Regions from separate parts of the Luteimonas pelagia genome, predicted to be linked through region 1. Evidence: predicted binding sites of a transcription regulator. Region 1 holds the regulator's gene; the other holds the start of a gene.
What was found. Region 1 encodes HrcA, which represses chaperone genes, less so after heat shock. Its sites were predicted from a motif close to TTNGCACTCNNNNNNNNNGAGTGCNAA; they were not measured.
Positions count from the first base shown of each region.

Region 2: rpoH (RNA polymerase sigma factor RpoH) is a predicted target of HrcA. The motif match lies at 1,459-1,485, and genes of this name have one in related genera.

Region 1 is NZ_BAAHCG010000001.1:54,790-58,383, forward strand. Features, by position in the region: partial or broken gene dnaK (molecular chaperone DnaK) at 1-179, opposite strand, end outside; gene grpE (nucleotide exchange factor GrpE) at 294-806, opposite strand; gene hrcA (heat-inducible transcriptional repressor HrcA) at 926-1,978, opposite strand; gene recN (DNA repair protein RecN) at 2,111-3,594, shown strand, end outside.
Region 2 is NZ_BAAHCG010000003.1:342,907-346,500, forward strand. Features, by position in the region: gene ACYU7H_RS10535 (protein-L-isoaspartate(D-aspartate) O-methyltransferase) at 1-461, opposite strand, end outside; gene rpoH (RNA polymerase sigma factor RpoH) at 569-1,447, opposite strand; gene ung (uracil-DNA glycosylase) at 1,591-2,307, opposite strand; gene ACYU7H_RS10550 (response regulator) at 2,530-3,378, opposite strand; gene ftsX (permease-like cell division protein FtsX) at 3,383-3,594, opposite strand, start outside.

The DNA.
Region 1 (3,594 bases):
CGCTTGGCGGACGCGCCGACCAGCACTTCGCCGTCCTTGGTGAACGCCACGATCGACGGCGTGGTGCGATCACCCTCGGCGTTCTCGATGACGCGGGCCTTGCCGCCCTCCATGATCGCCACGCACGAGTTCGTCGTGCCGAGGTCGATGCCGATGATCTTGCCCATGGTGTGGTGCTCCCTCTCCGATTGCGGTGGCCGCCGGGGCGGCCTGGTTCGATGGGCGCGCGCTGGCGCCGATGCCGGTGATGTGGGGCCGGCGGCCCGGGGTTCAACCCGGTGGCCGACGCGGGCTCAGTCGTGGTTGGCGACCACCACCAGCGCGGGGCGCAGCAGGCGGTCGTTGAGCACGTAGCCCTTCTGGTACAACTGCGCGACGGCGCCGGGCGGCACGCCTTCGGCCGCGACCATGCTCATCGCCTGGTGGCGCTCGGGGTCGAAGGCGTCGCCCGCCGCGGGCGCGACCTCCACCAGCCCGTTCGCCTCGGCGATCCGGTGCAGCTGGCGCAGCGTCAGCTCCATGCCCTCGCGCAGCGGGTCGGCCTGCGCGGCCGCGGCAAGGCCCGCCTCCATGCTGTCGAACAGCGGCAGCAGCTCGGAGAGCAGCCGCTCGTTGGCGAACTTGCGCGCCTGGTCGATCTCGCGCGCCAGTCGCTTGCGCTGGTTGTCGAGGTCCGCGCGCTCGCGCAGCGACTCGGCGCGCAGCTGCTCGAGCTCCGCGCTCAATGCCTCGACCTGGTCCTCGAGCGCCCGGGTGGGGTCGTTCGCTTCGTCGGCCGGACGGGTGTCCGTCGTGCCGTCCTGCATCGGTTCCGTGGTCATCCGCTCCGTGTCCTCACGCGGCACCGTGCCGCACGGGGATGCCCAATGGGGCCGCCGCGTGGGATTTCAAGCCACGGACGTGAACCCGCGGCGACGCGACGGGGTCAGCGCCCCTGCAGGGCGGCGCCCAGCGCGTCCGCGGTCGCCTGGACCACGGGGATCACGCGTTCGTAGGCCATGCGCGTCGGGCCGATCACGCCCAGCACGCCCAGCACCGGCCCACCGGGCGAGCCCGCGCCATACGGCGCGGTCACGAGCGACACGCCCTCCAGCGGACCCAGGCCGGTCTCCTCGCCGATGAAGATGCGCACGCCGGGTGCCTGGATGGTCCGCTCGAGCAACTGCAGGATCTCGCGCTTGCGCGCGAAGGCCTCGAACAGCTCGCGCAGGCGGTCGAGGTCGGACAGGTCCTGCACCCCCATCAAGCGGGTCTGGCCGGCGAGCAGCATGTCCTCGTCGCCGGGCGCCAGGGCCTGCTCGGCAAGGTCCATCGTGCTCGCCAGCAGCGCTTCCATCTCGTCCCGCGCCGCGCGCAGGTCGCGCACGAGGGTGGCGCGGATGTCGGCCAGCGGCCGGCCGGCGAAATGCCGGTTCAGGTAGTTCGCCACCCGCTCCAGCTCGTCGGCCTCGTAGGGGCGGCGGGTCTGCAGCACGCGGTTCTGGACGTCGTTGTCGGCGAACACCAGGATGGCCAGCACCCGTTGGCCGTCGATCGGCACGAAGTCGATGTGCCGGAAGGCGAAGGCCTCGCGCCGCGGCACGCTGACGACGCCCACGAAGTGCGTCATGGCCGACACCAGCTCGGAGGCGGAGCCCAGCAGGTCCTTGGTGCCGGATCCGGCGGGGAGTTCGGCGCGGAGGCGGGCGACCTCGGTCTCCGGCAGCGGGCGGAGCTGCAGCAGCGAGTCCACGAACATCCGGTAACCCTGCGCCGTCGGCACCCGGCCGGCGGACGTGTGCGGCGAAGCCAGCAATCCGACGTCCTCGAGGTCGGCCAGGATGTTGCGGATCGTCGCGGGGCTGATGTCCAGGCCGGAATGGCGCGCGAGCGTCTGCGACCCCACCGGCTCGCCGTCGCGGATGTACCGCGCGATGAGCGTGCGCAGGAGCTGGCGGGCACGCGGGTCGCTGGCGGGATCGGTGGCGCGCTTGGTCATGGCCGATCCGGTATACGACCGGCCGCGCGGGGGCGCAAGCCGGACCGTGGCGCCGGTTCCCACGCGCGCCCGGCGGGATTCCCGACGCCGGCACGTTGGCCGCGCAGCGCGCGCACGGCACAATCGCCCCCCATGCTGCGCCACCTCGCCATCCGCGATTTCGCCGTCGTCCGGAGCGCCGAACTCGAGTTCGGCCCCGGCATGACCGTCATCTCGGGCGAGACCGGCGCGGGCAAGTCGCTGCTGGTCGACGCGCTGGGCTTCCTGTCGGGCGCGCGCGCGGACAGCGCGATGGTCCGCCATGGCGCGGACCGGGCGGAACTGTCGGCCGGCTTCGCGCTGGACGACGCGCCCGATGCCGCACGGTGGCTGCGCGACAACGACATGGACGAGGACGAGGCCTGCCAGTTGCGGCGCACGCTGCGCGCCGACGGCGGCTCGCGTGCCTGGATCAACGGCCGCCCGGCCACCATCGGCCAGCTGGCGGCGCTCTCGGCCCACCTGGTCGAGATCCATGGCCAGCACGACCAGCAGGCGCTGCTGGCGCGGCCGAGCCAGCTCGCGCTGCTCGATGCGCAGGGCGGCCATGCCGACGCGCTCGCCGCGGTGCGCGCGGCGGCCGGCGCATGGTCGGCGCTCGTGCGCGAGCGCGACGCGTTGTCCCACCGCGGCGATCCCGCCGAACGGCTCGCCCTGCTCGAACACCAGCTGGCCGAACTCGGCCGCGAGGACCTGTCGCCCGAGGCGATCGAATCGCTGGCCAGCGGCCACCGCCGGCAGGCGCACGCGGCCGAGCTCGCGGCGGCCTGCGACGATGCACTCGCGCGGATCGCCGGCGACGCCGCGCTGGCGACCCAACTGCAGCGCATCCGCCAGGCGTTGGCCCGGGAGGCCGCCCACGAACCCCGGCTGGGCGAAGTGGACGGCATGCTCGACGCGGCGGCGATCCAGCTCGACGAGGCCGGTGCCCTGCTCGGGCGCGTCCGCGCGGACCTGGACCTCGACCCGGCGACGCTGGAGGACATGGACCGGCGCCTTGCGCGCATCCACGACCTCGCCCGCAAGCATCGCGTACCGGCCGGTGAGCTCCGGGCCCACCGCGACGCCCTCGCCTCCGAACGCGACGCCCTGCTGGGCGCGGGCGAGCGGGCCGAGGCGCTCGGGAAGGAGATCGATGCCGCCCGGTCGGCCTGGGCCGGCGCGGCCGCCGCGCTGACGTCCGCGCGCCAGGCGGCGGCGGACCGGCTGTCGCGCCAGGTCACCGCCCTGATGGGCGAGCTCGGCATGGGGGGCGGCGTGTTCCGGGTCGCGCTCGAACCGGTCGGCGTCGACACGCCGGATCCGCAGGGCGCCGAGCGCGTGGAGTTCCAGGTGTCCGCCAACGCTGGGCAGCCGCCCAGACCCCTGCGCAAGGTCGCGTCGGGCGGCGAGCTGTCGCGCATCTCGCTGGCGATCGAGGTCGCCGCGCTCGGGATGGACGCCGTCCCGACGATGGTCTTCGACGAGGTCGATTCAGGCATCGGCGGTGCCGTGGCCGACATCGTCGGGCGCAAGCTGCGGGCGCTGGGCGCGGCGCGGCAGGTGCTCTGCGTGACCCACCTGCCGCAGGTGGCCGC
Region 2 (3,594 bases), on a different contig from region 1:
CGGCCGAGCGGCTCGATGATCTCGATCGAGTGCACGCTGCCCGCGAGTTCGGCGAGCACCGCGGCCTGGTAGCCCGAGCCGGTGCCGATCTCCAGGATCCGGTCGCCACGGGACGGACGCGCGAGCGTCGTCATCAACGCGACGATGTACGGCTGGGAGATCGTCTGGCCGTAGCCGATCGGCAGCGGGCGGTTCTCGTAGGCGTGCCGCACCTCGTCCGCCGGCACGAAGCGATGGCGCGGCACGCGGCGCATCGCCGCGAGCACGTCGGCGTCGAGCCGGAGCGCGCCCGGCGCGTCGGCGCGCAGCGCGGCCACCATCGCGTGCCGGCGCCCGGCCTGGGGATCGTCCGCCGGCGCCGGCGCCGACTGCGCGCTCGCGACGGCCGCCGCCAGCACCACGACCCACGACCGGGCCCGGCCGTGGCGCGCGGCCCGGACCGGGGCGGAGGGCGCGTCCATGGTGGCGGAGAGGGTAGGCGTGGGCGCGCTACCGCGGCGTCAATGCCGCAAAGGCGAACGGCCCGGTGTCCCGGGCCGCTCTCCGTGAGCCGATCGGTGCGCGCGCGTCAGGCGGCGAACAGCGCCTTCATCTTCTTCAGCGCGTTGGCCTCGACCTGGCGGATGCGCTCGGCCGACACGCCGTACTCGTCGGCCAGCTCCTGCAGCGTGACCTTGTTGCCGTCGTCCAGCCAGCGGCGGCGGATGATGTCGCGCGAGCGGTCGTCGAGCGTGCGCAGGCCCTGGCGCAGCAGCTGCAGCTGGTGGTCCTCGCTGTCGTTGCGCTCGTAGGCCTGGGCCGGGTCCTCGTCCTGCGTCATCAGGTACGCGGCCGGCGCCGGCGGGGCGTGGTCGTTGTCGTCGTCGGCGGTCAGGTCGAAGCCGATGTCGCGGCCGGACAGGCGCGACTCCATCTCCAGCACCTCGCGCTCGGACACGTTGAGGTCGGCGGCGACCGCACGCACTTCCTCCGCGTTGAGCCAGCCCAGGCGCTGCTTGCTCTTGCGCAGGTTGAAGAACAGCTTGCGCTGCGCCTTGGTCGTGGCGACCTTGACGATGCGCCAGTTCCTGAGGATGAACTCGTGCATCTCGGCGCGGATCCAGTGCACCGCGAAGCTCACCAGGCGCACGCCCACGTCCGGATCGAAGCGCTTCACCGCCTTCATCAGGCCGATGTTGCCTTCCTGGATGAGGTCGCCCAGCGGCAGGCCGTAGCCGTTGTAGCCGCGCGCCACGTGCACCACGAAGCGCAGGTGCGAGAGCACCAGCTCGCGGGCCGCGTCGAGGTCGTCCTCGTCGTGGAAGCGGCGCGCCAGGGCCTGCTCGTCCTCCGCCGACAGCACCGGGATGCGGTGCACGGCGCCGACGTACGCATCCAGCGAGCCCAGCGGCGAAGGCACCGGAAGGTTGCTGGGGACGAGGGCGGGCGCGAGGGCGGTCTGGGTCATGGCGAGGGATTTTAGCAGTCGACAGGGGTGAGTGCTAAGCCGATCCGGGCGCACCCAGAATTCCATTCATGGAACGCCGAACGGCAGTCTGGCGAGTCTACGGACAGGCACGTCGAGTGGATGTCGGGGCGCCGCCGGACGCTTCAAGGGGTCGCCCGGGCCACCAGGGCGGCCCGCGGCGGCAGCGACCAGTCGACCGGTGCCACCCCGCGCCGGGCCAGGTAGTCGTTGGTGGCGGAGAAATGCCCGCAGCCGAGGAAGCCGCGGTGGGCCGACAGGGGCGAGGGATGCGGCGCCTTCAGCACCCGGTGCCGGCGCGGGTCGACGACCGCCCCCTTCTTCTGCGCGTAACTGCCCCAGAGCAGGAAGACCAGGCCCTCGCGCTCGCGGGCGAGGGTGTCGACCACGTGGTCGGTGAAGCCCTCCCAGCCCTTGCCGGCGTGCGCGCCCGCCCGCCCCGCCTCCACGGTCAGCACCGCGTTGAGCAGCAGCACGCCGCGCTCGGCCCAGGGCACCAGCCAGCCGTGGTCCGGCCGCGGCAGGCCGAGGTCGCGGCCGAGTTCCTTGTAGATGTTGTCGAGCGACGGCGGCACCGGCACGTCCGGGCGGACCGAGAAGCACAGCCCGTGGGCCTGTCCCTCGCCGTGGTACGGGTCCTGGCCAAGCACGACCACCTTGACCGCGTCGAACGGCGTGGCCTCCAGCGCGGCGAAGATCTCCGGGCCGGGCGGGAACACGCGTGCGCCGGCGGCCTTGCGCTGGCGGATGAACGCGGACAGCGCGCGCATGTCGTCGCGGGCGAGGTAGTCGCCCACGCGCGCCTTCCAGGAGGGTTCGAGCTTGATGCGGTCGTCCGCCACGCCGGTGATTGTAGGGGGGCGCCCCACCTGTCGTTCCGAGCGCAGCGAGGAACCTGCTCTTCCGGCAGCCGATCGGAAAGCGAAGAACGGAAGCAGGTCCCTCGCTGCGCTCGGGACGACAGGTGTTTGGCTTGCCGTCGAAGCGACAGGGGTGTGGCCGTCGGAGCGACCGGGGTTTGGCGGTCGAAGCGCCAGGGGTTCGGCTGTCGGGGCGACCGGGGTTCAGCCGAAGGGGCGTTGCTCGGGCAGGCGCGAGAGGCGCAGCTGGAACAGGGCCTTGGTCACGAGGAGGCGTTCCTCGATCGGCTTCAGCACCAGGTCGTTGGCGCCCTCGCGCAGCAGGCCGCTCTGGTTCTCGCGGTTGGCGTCGCCGGTCATCACCAGCACCGGCAGCCGGCGCTTGCCGTAGCCGTACTCGCCGCGGATGTGGGCGAGCAGGTCGCGGCCGCTGAAGTCGCCCTTCAGGTAGACGTCCGTCAGCACCAGGTCGGTGCCGATGTCGCCGGTGATGTTCGCGGCGCGGTGCGCCTGCAGGTGCGCGAGCGCGGCCTCGCCGTCGACGAAGTGCTGCACCTGCATGCCGCAGCGCTCGAGCATCCGCTTGGTGGCGGCGGCGACCACGCGGCTGTCCTCGACGTACAGCACGCGCGCCCCCGGGATCGGCTCGGGCTGCACGTAGCCGCGCACGAACTCGGCCAGTGCCTGGTGGCCGAGCGCCTTGTCGAAGTGGTCGGTCACGTCCTCGCTCAGGCTGCGGTCCTCGAGGCGCGCCTGCGCCTCCCCGGACACCACGATCACCGGCACGTACGCCTGGCCGGCGGCCTCGCGGACCAGGCGCGCGAGCTGCAGGCCGTCGCCGTCGGGCAGCGCGAGCGCGGTGGTGACCAGGTCCACCGGGCCCGCGTCGAGCGCGTCGCGCGCTTCGGCCAGGCCGGCGCAAGCCACGACGTCCACGCCCGGCAGTTCCCTGCGCAGCACGTCGCCGATCAGCCGGCGCACCAGCTTCGAGCCGTCCACGACCATCACCCGCGGGGTCTCGCTGATCAGGTGGCGCAGGTCGTGCGGCTGCATGGCCTCAGGTCTCGGTGGGACGGGTCTGGCGCAGGAAGTGCCCGGTCACGATGCCGGCGCCGAGCCAGCCGAGCAAGCCCGCGCCACCCAGCACGGCGAGCGCCTGCACGGGGGCGAATCCGTCCAGCGCGAAGGTGCTGCCGTAGCTCGCGGCGAGCTCGGCGAGCGGCACCCGCAGCGCCAGCGCCGCGGCGGTGAGCAGCGCCAGCGCGAGCG